One region of the Alicyclobacillus hesperidum subsp. aegles genome, then DNA from elsewhere that is predicted to be linked to it. Evidence: predicted binding sites of a transcription regulator. Region 1 holds the regulator's gene; each other region holds the start of a gene.
The links. The regulator LexA, encoded in region 1, represses DNA repair genes until DNA is damaged. The targets are predictions, from matches to a motif close to CGAACATATGTTCG.
Positions count from the first base shown of each region.

Region 2: a site for LexA is predicted at 3,528-3,541, ahead of uvrB (excinuclease ABC subunit UvrB). Genes of this name have one in related genera too.
Region 3: a site for LexA is predicted at 4,080-4,093, ahead of QMF38_RS02590 (SPL family radical SAM protein). Genes of this name have one in related genera too.
Region 4: a site for LexA is predicted at 4,105-4,118, ahead of pcrA (DNA helicase PcrA). Genes of this name have one in related genera too.

Region 1 covers NZ_BSBJ01000005.1:159,669-165,819, reverse strand. The annotation lists gene QMF38_RS03640 (glycine--tRNA ligase) at 1-1,317, opposite strand, end outside; gene QMF38_RS03635 (HAD family hydrolase) at 1,485-2,276, shown strand; gene lexA (transcriptional repressor LexA) at 2,360-2,995, shown strand; gene QMF38_RS03625 (sugar porter family MFS transporter) at 3,056-4,468, opposite strand; gene QMF38_RS03620 (tagaturonate reductase) at 4,596-6,101, opposite strand; gene iolB (5-deoxy-glucuronate isomerase) at 6,136-6,151, opposite strand, start outside.
Region 2 covers NZ_BSBJ01000008.1:160,571-166,721, reverse strand. The annotation lists gene ftsX (permease-like cell division protein FtsX) at 1-384, shown strand, start outside; gene QMF38_RS07055 (PDZ domain-containing protein) at 430-1,722, shown strand; gene QMF38_RS07050 (flagellar motor protein) at 1,757-2,554, shown strand; gene QMF38_RS07045 (flagellar motor protein MotB) at 2,532-3,350, shown strand; gene uvrB (excinuclease ABC subunit UvrB) at 3,554-5,551, shown strand; gene uvrA (excinuclease ABC subunit UvrA) at 5,582-6,151, shown strand, end outside.
Region 3 covers NZ_BSBJ01000004.1:123,988-130,138, forward strand. The annotation lists gene QMF38_RS02570 (glycoside hydrolase family 9 protein) at 1-391, opposite strand, end outside; gene nadA (quinolinate synthase NadA) at 581-1,540, opposite strand; gene nadB (L-aspartate oxidase) at 1,531-3,063, opposite strand; gene nadC (carboxylating nicotinate-nucleotide diphosphorylase) at 3,060-3,926, opposite strand; gene QMF38_RS02590 (SPL family radical SAM protein) at 4,120-5,064, shown strand; gene QMF38_RS02595 (ThiF family adenylyltransferase) at 5,102-6,121, opposite strand.
Region 4 covers NZ_BSBJ01000008.1:52,541-58,691, forward strand. The annotation lists gene ligA (NAD-dependent DNA ligase LigA) at 1-1,680, opposite strand, end outside; gene pcrA (DNA helicase PcrA) at 1,759-4,035, opposite strand; tRNA gene QMF38_RS06535 (tRNA-Pro) at 4,249-4,324, shown strand; gene QMF38_RS06540 (HIRAN domain-containing protein) at 4,594-5,325, opposite strand; gene QMF38_RS06545 (HipA domain-containing protein) at 5,327-6,151, opposite strand, start outside.

The DNA.
Region 1 (6,151 bases):
CATCGAATCGCGGTGGCGTATGGTCACTGCGTGATCCGTTTCGGATTCGAAATCGTATGTGATACAGAACGGCGTACCGATTTCATCGTGACGCCGATATCGCTTGCCAATGGAGCCGGCTTCGTCATAGTCGACGCTGTAAAGCTTGGCTAGGTCGCGATACAGGGCTTCAGCTCGTTCACCGAGCTTTTTGGACAGCGGAAAAACGGCCGCCTGATACGGAGCAAGCTTCGGATGCAGGCGCAAGACGACGCGTGTATCGTTTTCGCCGACCTCTTCCTCGTCATACGCGTCGGCGAAAATCGCAAGGAACAGGCGATCGGCGCCGATGGCCGGTTCGATACAGTACGGAATAAATGGCTCCTGCCCTTCTTCCTGAACGGTCATGTTCTCGCCAGAACTCGTTGCATGCGCCCTTAGGTCGTAATCTGTCCGATCCGCCACGCCGAGCAACTCGCCCCAACCGAACGGAAACTGGTATTCGATGTCCGTCGTCGCCTTGCTGTAGTGCGACAGCTGTTCTTTTTCGTGGTCGCGAAAACGCAGATTCTCCGTGCGTAGGCCCAACGACACAAGCCAGTCGTAGCAGTATTGACGCCAGTACGCGAACCACTTCATGTCTTCGTCGGGGGCGCAGAAAAACTCTAGCTCCATCTGCTCGAATTCGCGCGTGCGGAAGGTGAAATTGCCGGGCGTAATTTCATTGCGAAAGCTTTTGCCGAATTGTCCGATTCCGAACGGCAGTTTTCGGCGCATGGTGCGCTGTACATTTTTAAAATTGACGAAGATACCTTGTGCCGTCTCGGGGCGCAAATACACTTCATTGGATGCGTCTTCCGTCACGCCTTGGTATGTCTTGAACATCATATTGAACTGGCGAATGCCGGTAAAATCCTGCGCACCGCACTCCGGGCACACGATTTGATATTGCTCCACCAGCTTCTCCATCTCTGCAAATGGCAGGCCGTCGACAACCACTTCCTCGCCGCGCGCGGCAGCAGCCTCTTCAATTAGCTTGTCCGCACGAAAGCGCGACTTACACTGCCGACAGTCGATCATCGGATCGTGGAAGTTCTCGACGTGACCGGATGCGACCCAAACCTGTCGATTCATGAGAATAGCCGAGTCAAGGCCCACGTTATACGGATTTTGTTCAATAAAGTGGCGCCACCAGGCGCGTTTGATATTGTGCTTCATTTGGGCACCGAGTGGACCGTAATCCCACGTGTTCGCGAGACCGCCATAAATTTCGGAGCCTGGAAAGATAAAGCCTCGCCGTTTTGCCAGTGATACAAGGGCGTCCATTGTCGCTCGCATACGTTTCCTCCTGCATGTCTTCAATATGGCTATCATAGCGGAGGGGCGGATCGGAATCAATTGGCCCCTTTTTTGGGGGACGTGCCTATCGAGTGCCAAGATTGTGTATAATGAGAGTCCGACTGATCGATTTTGGTGACGCGGCTGACAGATGGGAGGCGTCCAAGGTGAAGACCGGACAACACGTGAAAATGGTATTTCTCGATATCGACGGGACATTGTACGTCAACGGCGAGATCGTGCCACGGAGCGCCGCTGCCGTCGCTGAATTGCTCAAGAGCAATATCCCTGTCGCCGTTTGCACGGGACGCAGCGTCATCCACGCACAACACATTCAAGAGGCATTGCATATTCCCTATGGGATTTATTTTAATGGCGGCCTTGTGAAAGCGGGTAATCGCGAGTTGTTCGCGATGCCGTTTGACGTAGATGTCGTCACAGGGATCCTCAAGAAGGCGCGCGAGCGCAACATCTTCACCATCGTGCACACGCATGATCACGCACTTTCCCTCGAACCACTGCCCGATGAATACCTGCCTGTGCTGGCTTCATACGACTTCCCGCCCATCTCCTACGAACCGACGTTGGCGGATCGGGTACAAGACATCGGCGTCTTTCAAATTAATGCATTTATGACGCACGAGTGGGACGCCATCTTTGAACAGGAGTTCCCCGCCTGTTATATCTATCGCTGGCACGAGCAAGCCGTCGATTTCCAGCGGCGAAAATCCGATAAGTCGATTGGCGCCCTCCGCCTCCTCGACTATCTTGGCATTTCCCCAGAAGAAGCGGTGCACATCGGCGACGGCGGCAACGACGTCGGCATGTTCCGCACCTTGGGTTACTCGTACGCGATGGGCAATGCCACTGACGACGTGAAAGAGGTCGCCAAATGCGTGACTTCGAGCGCAATTTCAGGAGGCGTCGCCGATGCTTTAGCCGACCTTGGCCTCGTCTAATCCCCTTGGTGCGAACAAACGTTTGCCACATTCCCCATCCTGTGATACGATAAAGGCAAATCTAGGCATGGGGAGTGTGGACGGTGAGCCAACTGACCTCGCGACAACGAGCGATTCTTGAATTTATCCGCAAAAATATAAGGGAAAAAGGATATCCTCCGTCGGTTCGCGAGATTGGCGAGGCTGTCGGGCTTGCTTCCAGTTCCACTGTGCATGGCCACTTGGAGCGCCTGCAACAAAAGGGATATTTGCGGCGAGATCCGACGAAACCTCGAGCACTCGAATTGATTTCACATGACGAGTCCTCGCCAGATACAACCCAGAATGTCACCGATGAAGCTCCCGTATTTGCCCCTATCGTCGGACACGTCACGGCTGGTTTGCCTATCACGGCCATCGAGGATGTGCAAGGATACCTTCCGTTGCCGCGAGACATGGTAAAAGACGATGAGGTTTTCGTACTGCAAATTGTCGGTGAATCGATGATTGAAGCCGGCATTCAAGACGGAGATCTGGTCATCGTTAGACGCCAGGCTAGCGCGGTAAACGGCGATATTGTCGTGGCCATGACGGAGGAAGACGAGGCGACCGTCAAGCGGTTTTACCGGGAGGGTGGACGAGTTCGGCTGCAACCGGAAAACAAGCACATGGCTCCCTTGTACTACGACTATGTGACGATTCTCGGAAAAGTTGTCGGTGTATTCCGGTATATCCGCTAGTCTTAAAAAAACTGGTGGGGGCATCCTGTTGCCACCCACCAGTTTTCTTTAATAGAGTGCTTAAATCGAATTGGACGTCGAATCCGAGCTGCCTGCCTGAATCCAGTCCGTCTGAATCTTCTCCATCGACTTGTTGCTCGTCTCGGGCACCACTTTCTTCATGAACACCGCCATAGCGATGCAGAAAACGGCAAAAATCCAAAATGTCCAGGTACCGCCGATTGCCTGTAAGAGGATTGGGAAGAACTGCGCCACCAGATAGGTTGCAAACCAGAGAGCAAAGGAAGCAATGGACATCGCTCTTCCACGAATCGCAGTCGGATAAATTTCAGATAGAACAATCCAAACGCCGCCACCCCATGACAACTCATACGCGATGGTATGAAGGAACGTTAAGCCTAACACCAACCATGTTAGCATGTGCGGCAACGAGAACGCGATGCCAAGGATGACAAGGAACAGTGCCATAAACCCACCGTTCCAGACAAGCAAACGCTTGCGGCCGACGCGGTCGACAATAAGCATCAGCACGATAACGAAAATAACTTTGATGGCACCAATCCACACGGTGTCGTAGAACGATGCGTTCGTACCAGCACCGGCCGCCTTAAAAATCATAGGGGCGTAGTAGCCAACGGCGTTGGTACCGGTGAACTGTTGGAAAATGGCAAGTAGAACGCCGACAAACAGAGCCTTGCGAATGCCGGGACGCGACAATTCGCGGAACAGAGAGTCAGGCACCATGTCGATGGAGTCGCGGATTGCCTTGGCATCCACGCGGGCCTGCTCGCGCCCGTTTACGCGCTCCAGAATGGCTATTGCTTGTTGCTCACGGCCGCGAGCCATGAGGAAACGCGGACTTTCCGGAACAAAGAACAAGAGCAGGAAGAACAAAACTGCCGGTATGGCTCCCATCCCGAACATCCAACGCCAACCTGTCGTCTGATTCCACGCATCGGTGTGCGAACTGACGATAGCGGCATTGATGAAATAAACAATGAAGATGCCAGACACAATGGCCAACTGATTGGACCCGACAAGCCGCCCGCGAATTCTCGGCGGTGCTATCTCCGCGATATACAAAGGCGATAGCAGTGACGCAAGTCCGATACCGACGCCACCAATGAAGCGACCGATCACCAATTCCGCGACGTTTGTCGCAAGCGCCGTGAGAATGCTGCAAACGATGAAAATAAGACCTGCAACGGAAAGCGCTTTCTTCCTGCCGATTTTATCTCCCAAATAGCCTGCAATGAGCACGCCGAGCATCGCGCCGAGATCGATACTGCTCGACACCAAGCCGGTCATACCTGCACCCATGTGAAACTCTGTCTTCAAAAACTCATTTGCCCCTGCGATCACGCCTGTATCATAGCCAAATAACAGCCCGCCCAGCGACGCGATCACGACAACGGCGACGACAAACCCGAGTTTTGCCGTACCTGCATCTGATGGTGACGCATTCGTTTGCATGCGTGTACAAGTCCCCTTTCCATAATCTTCGAAACATCCATTCCGAGACCGCCGGTTGTTCATCCTGGTGGTGTCGACTGCGGCCCGTCAAGCGCAGAGTACAGAATCACTTCACGTGCGGACCGCATCACCTCCTCATCGGTTCAGACACTGGCGTACTCTGGAGCCAATCAGCAATCGCTTGCACCACGCCCCGGTCCTGGACAAGACGTATCACGTCCTGGACCATGTCGGTCATTCCCGGCAACATGGCGAGATCGCATCCCCAGACATCGGAGGCTTTCAACAACTGTGTCACTGTCCCAGCCAAACCTGCTTCCGTTTCGCTGACCCAGATCTCCTGTAACCGACTGCGCAATGGGTCATCCATAGCCTCTTGTGCGCAGGACGGGTGGCAGGCGTAGCACAACAGCGCGATAGCCGCCGCTGCCAACGCTGGGCTCACCCGGTGACGAGCCGCATATTCGACGATGGTAGGCACAAGGCGGATGCGCGCCTTCGCAAGCGAATTGTTCGCAATGGACGTCAGCGCGTGTCGCAGAAATGGATTGTTGAAACGATCAATCACGTCTTTGGCAAATCTTCGAAGCACCTCTTCATCGCCAACCTGAGGGGCAACCGTCGGTACAATTTCCGACCAAATGAGGCGTTCGACGAATGCGTGCAACACCGGTTCCGACATCACGTCAAGGACGGTCTGCTTTTCGGCAAGCAGCCCCAAACAAGCCATGGCCGTATGCGCACCGTTGAGAACACGCACTTTTTGCAGGCGATAGTCCTCGATGCGAGGAACGAAATACACCGACAACCCAAGCTCGGCAAACGGCCAGCGTGCACGAAGATGATCGCCACCTTCAATCGCCCACATGTGAAACGGTTCGGCGACGACCGCAAGTTCATCTGTGTAGGGAAGCTCCGGAGCACCGTCGGCCTCCGGCGTAAACGGTGTGACAATGCGGTCGACAAGGGTGTTGCAAAACACATTGTGCAGCCTCACCCATTCGACGAACGCTGCTGGCAATCCCCATTCCTGGCTATGGCGGATCACGATCTCGCGCAAGCGCGTACCATTATCGTCGATCAACTCGCATGGCAAGATGGTCACGCCCGCCTTCGGATCGCCCCCAAACACCTGATAGCGTTCATACAAATAAGCAGCGAGTTTGGCTGGATAAGTCGTCGGCACCTGGCCCACTACGTACTGCTGTGGCGCATATTGAATGCCAAGTTCCGTCGTATTCGAAATCACAACATCGATCTCGCGTTGACGAGCGCAGGCAAGGAAGTCATTCCACTGAAGATGCGGATCAATGGCCCGCGAGATGGAAGACACAACTTCCTGTCGGTCGACGGTGCGTCCATCCTCCATACCGCGGAGGAGGACGGTGTACAAACCGTCCTGCTTGCGAAAGCGTTCGATATTACGGGCACCGGTAGGCCGGGGAGCCGCAATGACGATCCGGCCGACAGATGAACCGGCTGCGTTTAGACGATCGATCAACCAGTCGGCGAATCCGCGCAGAAACACGCCCTCACCAATTTGCAGTATGCGTTCAGGCACAGATTGCAAGGCATTCCAAGCCGGTGCCAGATCAGGTTGGCTCGATAACACTTCCTGCGTCAAAGGTCGCATGTGCCCATCCTCTTTCTCCGCGTACGTGGTATCGTCACGACCAATGTCTC
Region 2 (6,151 bases), on a different contig from region 1:
GACGTCGGCGTCGTGTTCGTCGTGGCGTTGCTCATCACGTCGATGTTTCTCATTTCGAATACGATTCGCATTACGATTTTTTCACGGCGCCGCGAGATCGAAATCATGAAGTTGGTCGGGGCGACAAACTGGTTCATTCGGTGGCCGTTTATCGTAGAAGGAATGCTTATCGGTTTGGTCGGGGCGGTCGTTCCCGTATTGGTGCTTGTCTACGGCTACCGATCGCTGTATATTCGCGCCAAAGGAGTGTTTAGCGGGCTTTCTTTCCCGTTGGTGCAGGCTGGGGATCTCGGCGTCAAACTCGCCGTGATTTTGTTGGCTATCGGCCTGTTCATCGGGCTGTGGGGAGGCGTGATGTCTGTTCGTCGCTTCCTCCGCGTCTAAGGGAGCCAATGAGTTCGCGCATCAGTCGAGAAGGGATACGTCCGCATGCATCTGACGGCGAATGGGTGGTGGGCGATTGTAATAATCGCTTTACTGTCATTCTTGCTCAATCCGTTACACTATTTGTCGACAGGCTTCGTCATTTGGGACCTCGTTCGCAATGTCCGCAGCGAGCGTGAATGGTTTGGTATTCGTGTGACTCGCATCGGCCGGACGCTCATTTTGCGCTACGCAAGGGCCTGCCTGGTTGGCTTGGTCGGGTCCATCGCGCTGTTTGCTTGCGGTGTCTCGGTGACGTGGCAGTCGATAGCCTATGTGAGTGCCGTGTCGATTGTGCTCGGCGTGATCCGATCACGCTTTGCGGCCACGCCATTTGCAGTCGCAGCCGCCGCAGTCATCTCATTTTGCGCTCGCCAGGCACATCTATCGCGTGTAATCGGATGGTCATGGTTGCACGTAGTTGAATCCTTTCCGATTGGCGCATGGCTGGCGATTGTCGCTGTGAGTTGTTGTGCCGAATGTATCATGACGTTTTGGGGCGTGCGCGATGCCATACTGCCGGCCTTGCTCACGTCGCGACGGGGCAGGCGAATTGGTGCGCTCAAACTGCAACTGGGTTATGCCATGCCTGTGGCTGTCTGGATGCATCCTCTGGGGGGGCATGCCTTGATGTGGCAGTCCGGCTTCCATCCCTGGCGGATGCCTCTAGGTCAGCCGATCGAAATCGGAATCTTGCCGCTGGTGTTCGGACTCCACGCCGTATTCACCGGCCTTCGGCCGCAGCGAGCGCTGATGCATGTTCGCTGGTTTGACTTGGTGCGCGCACTGGTGGCAGCGGCTGGTTTTGTGCTTGCCCGCCTGTACGCTCCGCTTGTGGCGGTTTGGGCTGCCATTCTACTCATTCTCATCGCTGAAGTATTTCGTTTCCTTTGGCGGCGGATTGACTCGACTGTGGAGCCGTTATACACGCCAAACAATCGGGGCGTGCGCGTGCTATATACGATTCGTGGTTCACTAAGCGACAAAATCGGCATTCGGCCAGGCGAGATTGTCACGCATGTCAATCAGTCGCCGGTACATACCGAGTATGATATTCACTTCGCCATGGAACAAAACCCGGCGTATGCAAGATTTCAAGTGGTAGATGCGGATGGGGAAGTACGCCTGCTGAGTAGTCCCATTTTCGAGGGCGAGCGGCACGATCTCGGCCTCCTCTTGGTTGTCTCCAGCGACGAGCCAGCACTCCGTTTGAACCGCCCATTTGGGTTTCTTGAAACAATCTACTTGCGCCGTGCGAAAAAGCCACATGTTACGGTGACGCAACCACAGGCGGAATGACTGTCGGCCGTTGGCCGGAGGAGGAGGCGAGTGTATGGATCTCGCAACGATATTAGGTTTGGTGATTGCCGTCGTAGGCTTGGTCGGCGGCTATGTTTTGGACAAAGGGGCGCTCGGTGCGCTGATTCAGCCGCCGGCGATGTTGATTGTGTTTGGGGGCACGATTGGCGCGACTTTGCTTTCTAATAAAATGAAATCCTTTACGTCCATCATCCGTTACTTACGAATTGCGTTTATGGCCCCGAAGCGTGATCCCCACGCAACCATCGAACAGTTGGTCGACTTGGCGACAATGGCTCGTAGAGAAGGAATCCTTGCTTTGGAAGACCACGTCGATTCGTTTGAGGATCCGTTTATTCGCAATGGCATTCGCCTAATCGTTGACGGGATCGATCCGGAATTGGTCAAAGAGATGCTCGAGACGGAGATTTCCTACATTGAGCAGCGCCATGAAGTTGGTATCAATCTGTTTGAGTCAGCTGCAGGGTTTGCACCGACGATGGGCATTATCGGTACGGTTATGGGCCTGGTACACGTGCTTGGTAGCCTGAGCGATGTGAGTAAACTAGGACCCGAGATTGCCACAGCGTTTATCGCGACCTTATACGGTGTAGCCAGTGCAAACGTGTTTTGGATGCCAATAGGGAACAAGTTGCGTGTGCGTTCGCAGGAGGAAATTCTTGAACGCGAGATGAGTGTGGAAGGCATCTTGTCGATTCAGGCAGGCGAGAACCCAAATGTGTTGCGCCAGAAGTTGATGTCATTCCTGGCGGCTTCTGAGCGGATAGACAAGAAGGCGGGTGTCTCCAGTGGCGCGGCGCAAGAGGCCTAAAAAACACCAAAATCACGAGCGCTGGTTGGTTACGTATTCCGATTTGATCACGCTCTTGTTGGTTTTCTTTATCGTGATGTTTGCGATGTCGACCATTGATAAAACGCGGTTTGCGACGCTGGCTCAATCGTTGTATCAGGCGCTGCATCCCGGACAGCAGATTCCGCTCAATGGAATGGGGACGACCGCGTTGCTGAACAGCGGTGACCAGAACAACGGGACGCAGTTTCCCGACAACTTGACAGCCCCGAATGGCGCATCTAAGCAGAAAGCACAAAATCAATCGCAGTCGTCTTTGCAAGATCAGCAACAGCTGGACCAATTGTTTAAAGAGATACAGCAATATATCTCTGCACACCATTTGAATGGTGAAGTGCAGGTAGAAGATCAAGCACGCGGTGTGCAAATCACGATGCGTGACGTGGCGTTGTTTAACACGGGGCAAGCTGTGTTACTCCCTGGTGCACAACACATCATTTCGGGGTTTGTCCCATTTTTCAAACAAATTACCAATAGTATCGTGGTGGAAGGCTATACAGATACGCAGCCGATTGACACACCAATTTACCCGTCGAACTGGGAGTTATCAGCAGCTCGGGCGATGAGTGTTGTGCGGTTTTTGAGCAATCATGGGATCGATCCGACGCGGTTGGCGGGCATGGGATATGGACAATACCATAACGTCGCGCCAAATAATACGCCTGCAGGGCGTCAGGCAAACCGTCGAGTTAACATTGTCGTATTGCGAAAAGCGTACTCGCCGGGAACCGTACAGACACTGCCTGCTGGTAACTAAGCTGTGTGGCAGGCCGTGCTTGTAAACTCCTAAACTTTCCTGACTTCCCTCCGCAGTTCATTGAACAGGATTCCCCACTTCTTTATAATGAGATTCGATTGATGTGAATGGAATAATGCCGCTGGATAGGGAACGCTCGTTCCCTTTTTGGCGTTTCAGTGATATTGTGTACAGTGGCGAACGTATGTTTGTGGTCAGGGGGGATGGAAGTGCAGAACCTGCCGGGAAAATTTGAATTGGTATCAGACTATCGTCCGCAAGGTGATCAACCAGCAGCCATTGAGCAGTTGGTCGACGGTGTGGACAGCGGGTTGCGCCATCAGACGCTGCTCGGCGTTACCGGGTCAGGTAAGACGTTTACCATGGCCAATATTATTGCCGAGTTGAATCGGCCGACTCTTGTGATCGCCCACAACAAAACGCTGGCAGCGCAATTGGCAGCAGAGTTTCGAGCATTTTTTCCGAACAACGCAGTCGAGTATTTCGTCAGTTACTACGATTATTATCAGCCGGAGGCGTACATTCCATCCACAGATACCTATATCGAAAAAGATGCGAAGATCAACGATGAGATCGATAAAATGAGGCACTCCGCGACGGCTGCCATCCTCGAACGCAACGACGTGCTTGTGGTTGCCAGTGTGTCTGCGATTTATGGTCTTGGTAGTCCGCAAGAATATAGCCAGCATGTATTGTCGTTGCGCGTTGGGGCGACGATGGATCGCAACCAGATGTTACGGCGCTTAGTAGATATGCAGTACGAGCGCAACGACATCAATTTCATTCGCGGTACATTTCGCGTGCGTGGTGATGTTGTCGAGATTTTTCCGGCGTCCCGCGACGAGCATGCCATTCGGGTCGAACTGTTTGGCGACGAGATCGATCGCATTTCGGAAATCAACGTAGTCACAGGCGAAGTCGTGGCCAGGCGCAATCACTTCAGCATCTTCCCGGCCTCGCACTTTGTCACATCGCGGCCTCGATTGGAGGCGGCCATCGAGCGCATCCGTGAGGAGTTACGGGAGCGGCTGCACGAGTTGCGTTCGCAAGATAAGTTGCTTGAGGCACAACGGCTTGAACAGCGAACGATGTACGATATCGAGATGATGCTGGAGATGGGATTTTGCTCAGGCATTGAGAATTATTCCAGGCATCTGGAAGGCCGTGCTGCAGGCGAACCTCCGAACACGCTCCTCGATTATTTTCCGCCGGGCTTTTTGACGCTGATCGACGAGTCTCACGTCACCCTGCCACAAATTCGAGGGATGTATGGTGGTGACAGAACGCGTAAGCTGACGTTGATTGAACATGGCTTTCGGCTTCCGTCTGCGGCGGACAACCGCCCTTTGACGTTTGAGGAGTTCGAGCGAGCAGTCGGGCAGTGTATTTACGTCAGTGCAACGCCCGGGCCGTATGAGGAGGAGCACCAGCAGCGCATTGTCGAACAGATCATTCGCCCGACGGGATTACTCGATCCCATCATTCACGTCCGCCCAATTAAAGGCCAAATTGACGATCTCGTCGGCGAGATTCGCGACCGCATCCGCCGCGATGAGCGCGTACTCGTCACGACGCTGACCAAGAAGATGGCCGAGGATTTGACGGATTACCTCAAGGAGATTGGCATTAAAGTGCGGTATCTGCACTCTGATATCAAGACCATTGAGCGCATGGTGATTCTTCGCGATTTGCGCAAGGGCGCATTTGATGTCCTGGTTGGCATCAACCTGCTTCGCGAAGGCCTTGATTTGCCTGAGGTATCGCTCGTTGCCATTCTCGACGCTGATAAAGAAGGTTTTTTGCGCGCGCATCGGTCGCTCATTCAGACGATTGGACGCGCTGCTCGCAACGCCAACGGCACAGTCATTATGTATGCGGATCAAATTACAGATTCGATGCGGATCGCAATCGACGAGACAGAGCGACGTAGAGCCAAGCAGATTGCGTACAACGAAGAGCACGGCATCACGCCGACGACCGTTCGCAAAGCAGTCCGGGATGTCGTCGAGACGACGAAGGTAGCGGACACCCATGAGGAGTATGTAGCCGTCGCCGAACAGGCACAGGCTCTTAAAGGACGTGAACGCAAAGAGCTGATTGCCAAGCTGGAGCAGCAGATGCGTGAAGCGGCGAAGGCCTTGGAGTTTGAGCGCGCTGCGCAGTTGCGCGATATGATTGCCGAATTGATGGATGCATCGTGATCGCAAGCGTGGGAAGAAGGGAAGAACGAGATGCCTCAGGATTTCATCTACGTGCGCGGCGCACGTGCGCACAATTTGAAAAACATCGACGTCAAAATCCCGCGCGACAAGTTTGTGGTGATCACGGGACTGAGCGGATCGGGCAAGTCGTCGCTCGCGTTTGATACGATTTATGCCGAGGGACAGCGACGTTATGTCGAGTCGCTTTCCGCGTATGCACGACAGTTCCTCGGTCAGATGGACAAGCCGGATGTCGATGGTATCGATGGCCTATCGCCGGCCATTTCCATTGATCAGAAGACGACGAGCCGCAATCCGCGTTCGACAGTTGGCACGGTGACAGAAGTCTATGATTATTTGCGTTTGCTGTTTGCGCGGGTAGGGCGTCCCTACTGTCCGAATTGTCATATTCCCATCCAATCACAGACGGTCGAGCAAATGGTCGACCGCATTGTGAAGTTGCCTGAACGCACACGATTGCAGGTTTTGGCTCCCGTGGTGCGTGGGCGCAAGGGTGAGCATCAGAAGGTGTTTGAGCAGATGCGCAAGGCGGGCTATGTCCGTGTGCGCGTCGATGGCGAGGTTCGCGAGCTTGAAGAT
Region 3 (6,151 bases), on a different contig from region 1:
CATGTGCCTTTTCCGCGTGACAAGCCGCATGCGAGAAGTCGCCGGCGTGCTCAGCAGACAATTCGACGCCACAGCGCTGAAAGTAGAAAAACTTCTGTAAGCCTTTATGCAGATCTGCATACACATCAGGATGAATGGCCAAGGAGACCGATTGTCCTATGCCCGGCACTGTGAGTTGATATGTGCCGACTTCGGTGACGTCACTAATGTCGCCGATGTACACCTGCACTCCGGTTGCCCTGTCGTCTCCGAATGCCTGCAATTCGCCAGCGAAAACCTCGCTGCCATCCGCCCGGAAGACGACAAACGCCCCACCGCAACCGCTTACACAAAAGCGTTTTCGATCCTGTGGACGATAGCCCAACTGGTTTATATGTATTGCTGCTTGCATAGTCGCCTCCATATCGCCCATTCGCCATAAGCTTATTTTCGTGATTCCTTCCCTATCATACACGTGATAGCAAGCAAAGGAAATGTACGAATGCAAGCTTGCACAGTCACGAAGGGCGCAACCGTACCCAAACCAGGTTTCCAGTCCCGCCCTCGTGAAACACCATACTTTGTTTCCGACCTATCTGCCTTACCCGATTTCGACCATGCGCTCGAGAGCAATGCGCGCCCGCTGCGCCGTTTCCACAGGCACCGAAATGATCGTGCGCATCTCGACGAGAGACGCAAGCACCTTCTCCAGCGTGATCATTTTCATGAACGGACAAATGGCCTTGCGATTGGCCGGAATGAACCGTTTGTGCGGATTCTGCCGTTCCATTTGATGCAGGATTCCCACTTCAGTGGCCACGATGAACTCGTCCTGCCCCGACGTTTTCGCTCGCTCCAACATGCCGCTTGTCGATAGCACGTGTGTGCGATCCGCCGGCAATTGTCCTTCTGCGAGCAGATACATATTGGAAGTTGAACACCCGCATTCTGGGTGGATCAAAAGTTCAGCCTGCGGATGCGCAGCCAAGGTATCGGCAATATCCGCCGGAGCGATGCCCGCATGGACGTGGCACTCACCGAGCCAAATGTGCATGTTCTCGCGCCCTGTCATCCGCTTGACGTACGAACCGAGAAACATGTCTGGGCAAAACAGCACTTCTTTATCAGCAGGAATGCTGCGTACAACGTCGACTGCGTTGGCCGATGTGCAACAGTAGTCGCTTTCTGCCTTCACTTCCGCAGATGTGTTGACATACGAGACAACCACCGCACCTGGGTGCTCCGCTTTCCATGCCCGCAATTGATCAGCCGTGATCGAATCGGCCAAGGAACAGCCAGCCTCTGCATCCGGCAGGAGTACCGTTTTCTCGGGGTTTAAAATCGCCGCTGTCTCCGCCATAAAGTGGACGCCACAGAGGACAATCACGTCTGCCGATGTCTTTGCGGCAGCACGCGCCAATGCCAGGGAATCGCCGAGCACGTCAGCGACGTCCTGCACCTCGGGCAGCTCGTAATTATGAGCAAGGATCAGCGCGTTGCGCTTCTCTTTCCAAACGCGGATTTGTTCCAACAACGTACCTTGTTCGACTGTCATCGCCATCCGTATACCGTCTCCTCACTTCGAATCGTTGTACTTCTCGACTTCACAATCTCGCTGCTATGCGCAAAGGCGAGCTTTGGCATGGGGTAATCCGACCGAAAGTGGGCACCGCGGCTTTCCTCGCGTGCCATGGCCAGCTGCGAAATCAACCATGCCACGCACGCGGCTGCCGATTGCGGCCGCTGCCTGGCGAGATCGAGCAATGTATGGTGTGCTGCCAACAAGCCCGTACCCGTTCGCTCGATCCCGACGCCATTCCACATTGCCTGTTGCACTTGTGACAAGACCGCCTCCGATTCGACGGCACAAATCCGCGATTCGACATCGGCCTCGGGCAATCTCGGCGCGCATGGCGCATGGCGCATGGCTTGGGCGAACAACTTCGCCATAACGACGCACTCCAAAAGAGAATTGCTCGCTAGCCGATTTGCGCCATGAACCCCGGTACACGCAACCTCCCCCAAGGCAAACAGGCCGGGAACCGAGGTCTCGCCGTTCATTCGTGCGATCACGCCGCCCATCATGAAGTGTGCAGCGGGCGTGACAGGAATCGGCGACGTGATCGGATCAATCCCGATTTCCGAAAGCCGACGCGAAATGTTTGGAAACCGCTGGTCAAAATGAGAAACGCCCGTCGCATCGAGAAAGACGGGGCCCCTTTCGCGCTGTGCACGATAAATTTCGCGTGCCACGACGTCGCGCGTTCGCAGATTGTCGCTCCGGTTCGCGAACAGCGGTTTGCCGCACGCATCGACAAGTTGTGCGCCCGCCCCACGCACCGCCTCGGAGATGAGCAAAGCGTCGCCGCTTACATCGTTGACTACAGTTGGATGAAACTGTATAAATTCGAGATTACCCAGAACCGCTCCTGCGTGATACGCCAAGGCCAATCCTTCACCTATCGCCCCGGGCGGATTGGACGAATGTGGGTACAACCGTCCGGCTCCTCCGGTTGCCAGAACAACGGCTTTGCGAGCCCGCCAAAACGTCGTCTCGCCATCGCAGTTGGCGACAACGCCAATGGCCCTGCCACTGACGTCCTTCACCACGGCCTCGACGAAACTGCCTGTGATCATTCGCACACGTCCGTTCTCAGCCAAAGCGCCTGCGAGCGACTGTACGACCACGCGTCCTGTAGCGTCGCCATCGGCATGGACGATCCGCGAACGACCATGTCCGCCTTCTAAGCCAAGGCGCAGTTGGCCTTTGCGATCGCGATCGAAGGCAACGCCTGTGCCCACCAACCATGCGATGGCCTGCGGCGCCAGATCCGTCAACGTTCGCACGGCAGCGGGATCTGACAAACCTGCCCCTGCAGCCAAGGTGTCTTCCATATGCCAAGCCGCGCGATCGGCGGGGTGAACACTGGCCGCAATGCCACCTTGCGCGAAATATGAATTGGTGCCAGCGATGCCCGTCTTGCTTAACACGACGACATCGCTGTGTTCCGCGGCCGCCAATGCTGCCGCCATGCCAGCAAGCCCAGCACCGATGATGACGATGTCCGCCGTGTCCTGATTCATGGCTGATCCCCCACTCGCAAAGTCATGAACGGCTCGATGTCGAGGCCCACATCAATGCTTCGTGCCGCATGCGTCAAAGCGCCCATCGAAATGTAATCCACGCCTGTCGCCGCGACTTCTGGCAAACGCGACAACGTCATGTTGCCAGATGCCTCGAGTGTCACCCGTCCGTCCGACATGGCAACGGCCTGAGCAAGTTGGCTCGTCGACATGTTGTCGAGGAGAATCATATCGGGCTCGGCTGCCAGGGCCTCTGCCAACTGCTCCAAGGTATCGACCTCGACTTCGATTTTCTGTGCAACGCCGACTTGCGCACGCGCGCGCTCAATAGCCACGCGCACACCACCAGCCATTGCGATGTGGTTGTCCTTGATCAAAACCATATCGTCCAAGCCATGGCGGTGATTGCAGCCGCCACCAACAGCCACCGCGTATTTCTCAATGCTGCGCCATCCGGGTGTGGTCTTGCGCGTGTCGAGCAACCGGGTCTTCGTTCCGGCGATCAGATTTGCGGCATCGCGCGTCTTTGTCGCAATCCCCGTCAGTCGTGCCAAGAAGTTCAAGGCCGTCCGCTCTGCGGTCAAAATGGAACATGCCTTGCCCACAATCTCACAAACCGCCTGCCGATCCGCCAGGTCATCCCCATCGTGAGCCAAGTACGTAAATTGCAATGTGGGATCGACCGTGTGGAATACGCGTTCCGCGAGCGGCAAGCCAGCAATGCGACTGGGCTCCTTCACCCACACGACAGCACGGGCCTGTAGCGCCGGATCCACTGTGTACATCGTGGTGCAATCGCCTCGCCCGATGTCCTCTGCCAACGCCAAGCGAATGAGCTGTTCTGTATGAAAGTCGATCTGCAACGCTGCAGCCTCCTCATCTTCACAGTTACGAGTGTCTGACTTTTTGCTAGCTGTATATACAGTAGCATACACAGATTGGTTTTGCACTATGGAACCATTTGGGCTTTAAGAAGATCAGTTGACAATCTCCATACATCGTGTAAGCTCATACCCAGAACATATGTTCGTTTTTTGTGGGGAAGGGTGTTACGCCGTGTTGGAGGCTCCGCAATACGTTGACATGGCGGTGAAACAGGCGGTTCATAAAGTGCAAGCACCAAGCATGCCATTCGCGTGGTCGCTTAATCCTTATCGAGGATGTTCGCATGGTTGCGCATTTTGCTATGCGCGGTCCACGCATAGCTTCCTTGGATTTGCCGCCGATGACACATTTCGCAAACACGTCATGGTCAAAGCGGCGATACCAGAAGCTTTGGAGAGGCAGCTTGAGACGAAGTTGCGGGCCTGTGGTGGCAATCTTGAACGTCTGTCTACGTCGTTTGGCACACTGGCCATCGGCACCGCAACAGACCCTTATCAATCCATTGAAGCGAAGCGGGAAATCACGAGAAGTTGTCTGGAGGTGCTCGCAAAATACCAAATTTGGACGACCATCACTACGAGATCGCCTTTGATTCTACGAGACGTGGATATTTTGAAACGAATGCGGTTGGAATCCGTTCAATTGAGCATTCATACGCTGGATGGAGACATTTGGAGGGCATTCGAACCAGCGACACCCGCCCCCAAAACAAGGCTTGCCACCGTGCGCAAGCTCGCAGAACACAAGCTGCCGGTTGGCGTCTTCCTCGCCCCCATCTTGCCTTATATCAGTGACGGCGAGGCTCAAATGCATAGCGTGATCGAACAGGCTGTGGCACACGGAGCACACTTTGTTATGCCTTCCATACTGCGCCTGGCGCCGGAAGTCAAACCTTGGTTCTTCGACGCCCTCCGCCAAACGTACCCGCACCTGCTGGAGCAGTATGAAAAGTTGTACAAAACGCCATACGCACCACCGTGGTACCGGCGCCAGATCATCGCCAAGGCTACTGCCATGGTGCGCAGTTTGGGCGTAAACATCGAATCTGTACCATCGACGCAACCGGTCGCCAGGACACGTGAGCCGCAAAGTCGGCAACTCACGTTGCCCCTTTGAAATTGCATTTTCTGGGAAACGATATTTCTGTTGGCATTTACATGCCTATGTATTGAGCATACAGACTGCGGGCCCGGGCAGGATCGTCCGTGCCATGAACCAAGGCGCGGCCGTCTGGAAACACACTGATGGCAATTTCGCCGTGTTGCCAACGTAGCAAGTGCTCATTCACACGCACTTCGCCAAGCGCCCGCAGGCGTTCGGCGAGTCTGTCAAGTGACAATGGGCGGCTGGTGGTTGGACGCACCTGAACAGTCTGCCTGCCACATAGCGAAACGGTCAAAGCGCCTCTACTGCCCGCCAACGCTTGAAACTCTCGGTTTACGCAGCACGGACACTGCAGACTGGGCCCGCCGAGGGCGGTTTGATGAAACTCATTCTGCCACACGTCGACCTGGAAGATGGCGTCGCTGAGCGCATCCAGATTGCCTGTCAAATACTTAAGGGTCTCGGCGACCTGATAGGACGCAACCATCGCCACCACGGGTGCAATAACGCCCACCGTTTCGCATGTGTCGTGCCCACCCCCAGCATCTGGCCCGAGCAAACAAACAAAGCAAGGCGTTTGCCCAGGCCGGAAAAACGCCGCCGTTCCATGCGAACTGACGGCTCCCGCGTACGCCCACGGCAGGCCGTGTTTAACAGCGACGTCGTTCAACAGATATCTCACCTGAAAATTGTCCGATCCATCCACAATCACGTCGACATCGGCCAACAGCGATTCCGCGTTCCCAGCATGGACATCATCGACCACAGGCTCCACCGTGATATCGCTGTTTGCGGCACGCAGAGCCTCCGCCGCGGCAATCGCCTTCGGTCGCCCCGCCCTGGCGTCTGCCTCAGTATACAGCGACTGCCGTTGCAAATTGGACGGTTCGATAACATCGCGATCGATCACGCGCACATAGCCGACGCCTGCCCGCGCCAATTGGGCTGCTGACACAGTTCCCAGCGCCCCCATGCCGACAATCGCGATGCGAGCGGCGCGCAACCGCTCCTGTCCCGCGCCCCCGATGGGGCGAAATCGAATTTGCCGCGAATACCGTTCGTCGTTCATACCGTGACCCCTTTGTGAACCTGGCGAGTT
Region 4 (6,151 bases), on a different contig from region 1:
GGCGAAATACAGACGAATGCTCTCCGCCATCTTTGGTCCTACATCGGATACCTGCATCAACGAATCCATATCGGCAACCATCAAAGCGTCCATGGTGCCAAATTGCTCGGCCAAGGTCTTCGCCGCCTTTTCCCCGACATGCCGGATACCAAGGCCAAACAACAGACGCTCTAACGAGTTGCGCTTGCTATCCGAAATCGCGCGCAACAACTTGTCGGCCAACCTGTCGCCCATCCGTTCAAGCTGTAGAAGGTCTCCTTTTTTCAAGCGATACAAGTCTGCGTACGTGCGCACCAGGCCGCGTTCCAATAGGATGGCGATCCACTGCTCGCCAAGCCCCTCAATGTTCATAGCATCCCGTGACGCAAAATGGATCAACCCCTCGCGAAGCAAAGCAGGGCAGTCTGGGTTCATGCATCGCCACGCCACTTCTCCATTGAGTTTTTGTAAGGGCGATCCGCACTGCGGGCAGGTGGTTGGCATCCGAAACATCGGCAATTCTTCTGTGCGCCGCTCTGGCAGCGCGCGGATGACCTCAGGGATGATGTCCCCCGCCTTTTGCACGACAATGACATCCCCGACGCGAATGTCCTTTTCCCGAATCAAATCCTCGTTGTGCAGCGAGGCGCGCGAGACGGTAGTACCAGCCAACTGCACGGGATCAAACACGGCTGTAGGCGTGACCGCACCCGTACGACCAACGGTGAGCTCAATGCTCCTCAGCGTGGTCTCTGCCTGTTCCGCAGCATATTTATAAGCAATCGCCCAGCGTGGGCTCTTTGCTGTAAAGCCAAGCTCATCTTGCAAAGCGAGATCGTCAACCTTAATGACCATGCCGTCGGTCGCATACGGAAGTTGGTGGCGGCGCTCCGCCCACTCCTCGATATACGCCACGACTTCTTCGATGTCCCGACACAGTTTGCGCTCGCCGTGGGCTGGCAGTCCTAGTCGCGCGACGTAGGTCAAGGCTTCGCTGTGTGTCTCTACCGCGTGTTCGCCCGGCTGTGCCAATTGGTATACAATTACACCGAGCCTGCGTGAGGCCGCAATAGCAGGATCCAACTGTCGCAATGATCCGGCTGCTGCGTTGCGCGGATTCGCAAACAACGGCTCGCCCTGCGCCTCACGCAACTCGTTGAGACGCGCAAATTCCCGCTTTGGCATATACGCCTCGCCTCGCACCTCAATACTCACGGGTTCATTGAGTTGCAGGGGTACGTTGCGAATGGTACGAATGTTCGGGGTGATGTCCTCACCAACCTCGCCATCGCCGCGGGTGGCCCCTTGCACCAAAACGCCGTTTTCATAGCGCAACGAGACGGCGAGCCCATCGATCTTCAATTCGCAGACATAGCGAACCGCATCGCCCACCACCTGGCGTACACGCTTGTCAAACTCGAGCAGATCCCCGGCGGAATACGCGTTTGCGAGGGAAAGCATGGGAATTTCGTGTTCGACCTTGGTGAATCCCTCGGCCACCGGGGCACCAACGCGTTGTGTCGGCGACGTCGGATCGGCCAATTCTGGGTACATAGCCTCTAATTGCAGCAGTTCCCGCATCAACGAGTCCCATTCCGCGTCTGTGATCTCCGGCTTATCCTCGAGGTAGTACCTCCGATTGTGATACTCGATTTGCTCGCGCAACTCTTTCACGCGCGATTTCGCTTCTTCGAGCGTCATGCTCATCATCGATATCCTCCAACTGCAATCGATAATATGTGGGTGCTGTGCCAAACACCGTACACCCTGTCTGCTCCATTACGATTCACTGATTTTCTGGATGGGTGCAAACTTCGCAAACAGTTTACGTTCGCCAATCGGATCGGCAAACCGCACCATTAACTCGAGCTGCTCGCCTTCGCCCTGTTTGGATATAATGACGCCCCGCCCCCATTTGCGATGTTCCACCACATCGCCGGGGTTGTATGGCACCGTGAGATCGGCACCAAAGGACTGCGGAACCACGACACGGGAGCCAAGACGCGCTGGTTCGCCGTCTCGATTGAGCCTCCGCGATGCGTCGTCCTTTCCAGACGCAGGCTCCGCGGCGCGGTACGTAGACAACCCGTCGTGATCGATATCCGTCGAAGGCATTTCACGTAAAAAGCGGGACGCCGTGAAAAAGCGGCGCTCGCCAAAAATCATGCGATTGCTGCAGGTCGTAAGGAACAATTGCTCCTTCGCCCGCGTGACGCCAACATAGCACAAACGTCGCTCTTCCTCCATCTCCTCCGGGGAATCAAGCGCTCTTTTGTGCGGAAATACACCTTCCTCCATGCCGACGAGAAAAACCACCGGAAACTCTAAGCCCTTCGCGGCATGCAGGGTCATCATGATGACTTCGTTTGCGGATTCACTCAGGTCCGGCTTGCCACCTGCCAAATCCGTATCCGAAACGAGCGCGACTTCCGTTAGAAACTGCTCAAGTGCACCGGTTTCTCCGTCCCTGACACCATTCTCATCGAACTCGCGCGTCAGCGACAGGAACTCGTCCAGGTTCTCCAGTCGGCTCTGTGCTTCCAACGTCTTTTCCGCAGCCAAGGCATCGCGATAACCCGATCTTTCAAGCAACTGCTCTGCCAAGTCGGTCAGCGGCAGAAATGCACGCTGCTGTTGCAAAAGGAGGACGAGATCGACAAATTGAGCCAACGCCGTCGCCGCCTTGCGTGCGATACCCGCTTGGCCAGCGTGCTCTGCCGCCCGAAAGAGCGATGTGCCGTGTTCACGTGCATAGGTTTCGAGCCGTTCTAAAGATGTATCGCCGATTCCCCGCTTTGGCACGTTGACCACGCGCAAAAACGAAACGTCGTCGTCTGGATTGGCGACCAACCGAAGATACGCAAGGACATCCTTGATTTCCTTGCGTTCGTAGAACCGCACGCCGCCATAAATCCGATACGGAATGCCCCTCTGCAGAAACACTTCTTCGATCACGCGCGATTGAGCATTTGTCCGATACAAGACGCTGAAGTCCGCATAAGTGCGTCCGTTCTGCGCAAGTCGTTCGATCTGATCTGCGACGTATTGAGCCTCAGCCCGTTCGTCCGCGGCGTGATACAGGCGCGCTTTTTCGCCTTCACCCGCGCTTGTCCACAAGTTTTTCGAGCGCCGCAACTGGTTGTTTTGAATCACCTGGTTGGCAATGCGCAGAATCCGTCCCGTAGAACGATAATTTTGTTCAAGGCGAATGACCGTCGCATTCGGGTAGTCCCGCTCGAAATCGAGAATATTGCGGATGTCCGCACCTCGCCATCCGTAAATGGATTGATCCGAATCGCCGACTACACACAGATTCTTGCGTTTCTCTGCAAGCATCTTGACCAGCACATACTGTGCATGGTTCGTATCTTGGTACTCGTCGACGTGGATGTGTGTAAAGCGGTTTTGGTAGTAGTTCAGCACATCCGGGACGGATCGAAAAAGCTCTACGGTTTTCAGCAACAGATCATCGAAATCGAGCGACTGATTCTCTCTGAGTCTACGTTCATACTCTTGATAAACCTGACCGATCAGCTTTTCATAGGGCGATCCGGCTTGGTCCACAACCCGCGTGGCGGATCGCAATTCATTTTTATGTTGGCTGATTTGGTGAAGCACCGCCCGTGGATCATACTTTTTCACATCGATATTCATGTCGTGCATCACGCGGCGGACGACGGAAAGCTGATCCGCCGCATCAAGCACTGTAAAGGCAGTCGAGTAGCCGAGATGTTGTATGTCTCTGCGCAAAATACGAGCACACAACGCATGGAATGTCGACGTCCAAATGTCACTCGCTACTGCCCCCACCAGCTGCTCGATCCGCTCGCGCATCTCGCGGGCAGCCTTGTTTGTGAACGTAATGGCGAGAATAGCCCAAGGCGGCACCCGTCGTTCGGCAATTAAATAGGCAATTCGCCGCGTCAATACGCTTGTTTTACCACTGCCAGCACCCGCCAGAATCAACAGCGGGCCGTCTGTGGTTTGCACCGCCCGTTTTTGTTCATCGTTTAAACCGTGCACAATCGAGTTTGTATCCAGCTCCGTCCGTGCCACGTACGCATCACCTTTCGCGCGCCGCTGCGCTATACTACACACGAGTATAACAGTTTCGTCCACCCAAGGCGATCATTTGTTCGCCTCATTCCGTCGGTTTTCGAACACGCCGTTGGACAAATCCGTATGAATTAAATGTGTTGACTCTGAAATGGCCATCTGCTATATTACTACTTGTCCGTTTTTGAAGGACGTAAATAAGCGTGGATGCGACGGAATGTAGCTCAGGTGGTAGAGCGCACGGTTCGGGACCGTGAGGTCGCAGGTTCGAGTCCTGTCATTCCGACCAAACCCTGATACAACTGGCTTTCGTGGATTTTTGAAGGAATAAAACAGTGGTCACCCTGACCACTGTTTTATTCTCAACGTTTATTCCTAACGACCACTTCCTTTCTGTAGTTAAAACAAAGAAAGGAAGTGGATTTTTTATGTTGTTCAAGTATCTGTGAAAGACTTGTGGGGTGACAAAGAGCACAATTTCACAGATAGAGCGGAGGAAGGTACCAAGAGATTGCAGAGGATATCTAAAAAACAGTCGCTGTAAGCGACTGTTCCGTTTTAAACTGCACACAGTTGTGATAAAAACGTAGGGGCATTCCTACGCAGTCTACCTCGAACTTCAATCCGTAACTTGCTCTTTTCATCAGCGTTAGGATTGAACTCTTTAACCACTGCACTGAAATCGCTCTTGGTCCTGATGACCTCATTCATAAACCAACTGTAATAAGCAGGAACATAGCCTAATTTCCGATTTCCCAAACTGAGAATTACTACAGCATTACCATCCCTCGGATTATCCCGTTCCGACTTTAAGTTAACAGTCTGCCCGTTGCTCAATTGTCCGACAACGGCATCACCGTCGTAATAGCGCCATCCCGCTACGTAAAACTCAATTGCGAATTCCCCGAAATGGGTTTCAACAGGTTTAACAAACTCATAGGTATCAGTGGCCACCCGTCCACCAGTAGCATTCAATAAATCCATTGGTGTGTAGTCGCCAGGTAACCCTAGTTCAGACAAAATAGTCTTGAAATCTGACCTCCTAGGGTCAGGTAAACGTCTGGCAAATGCCGCAAAAAGATTTGGTGCTTGGTAGACCTTATTTAGATCGGGAAAAGACAGATGAGGTTGATACCCGTCCATCAGGGCATCCTGAACAGAGCGCTGCCCTTGCGTCCTATAAGTAAAATAATATCCGGATGCATCATGAACCAAGGTACCTACATGATACCGTTGCCTGGAAAACGGATTTTGCCAAATCAGCCAAAGCTCAGATTGGTTTTTCAGCATTTTATCCCACATTTCTTCTCCAGTTTAAAATCCAGTTCTTCCGTTTGTTTATGAGATGATGCACAAAGTCCTTCTTGATAGGACTCATGTAGGCATCGGGCACTTCGTTCAGGATCGCAATTAAAGCACTGTCTGTTAAGGATTCCAAGCACTCTAAATTCTTGAAGACTACATTCGGATATTTCATTTGTATGTGGGTCAAAAGTTCAAGGTACTTAGGCTTCTTTCGATCCGGCAACCCAATCAACGATTTACCTCGGCGAATGAATCCCAAGAACCGCTCTTCATCCCTTAACATGTCAGGGATGTCTTCATCTTTTACAAGATGGCCTAAGGAACACCCATTATCGTACAACGGTGCAAGTTTAAACGTGTCTCGAGACCGGATAATACCCCAATTGTCGCAATGTCGATCTTGATTCCCGATAAAAGCATCGAATACAGGAATCGCCATGAAATCCTTATCCAATCCGTATTCTTGCAAAACCTCAACAATTACACTAATGTTGTAATCGTTGAGACTGTATCGGTCGAAGGCCGTATACATTCTGCTGATAAGGTCCCCACCTTCGAAGAACTCATCTCCAGGCTTAATGAAGTTGAGTGAGAGCGAACCAACTGAATCCCCGGATATGGCCAAAGAAGTCTCGGGCGTTTTCAAGCCGATTGCACGTCCAATTTTTGAAGCAATCTGTTCGGCCCAGGCCTCACCCGTATTTTCACGAGGAAGTTTGAACAACCATTGAGTTCCATCATCAGGATTCACTACCCAACGTTTAGGTCTCGTACCCGGCGCTTGCCGGTCTTCATCGATGACCCAACCCGC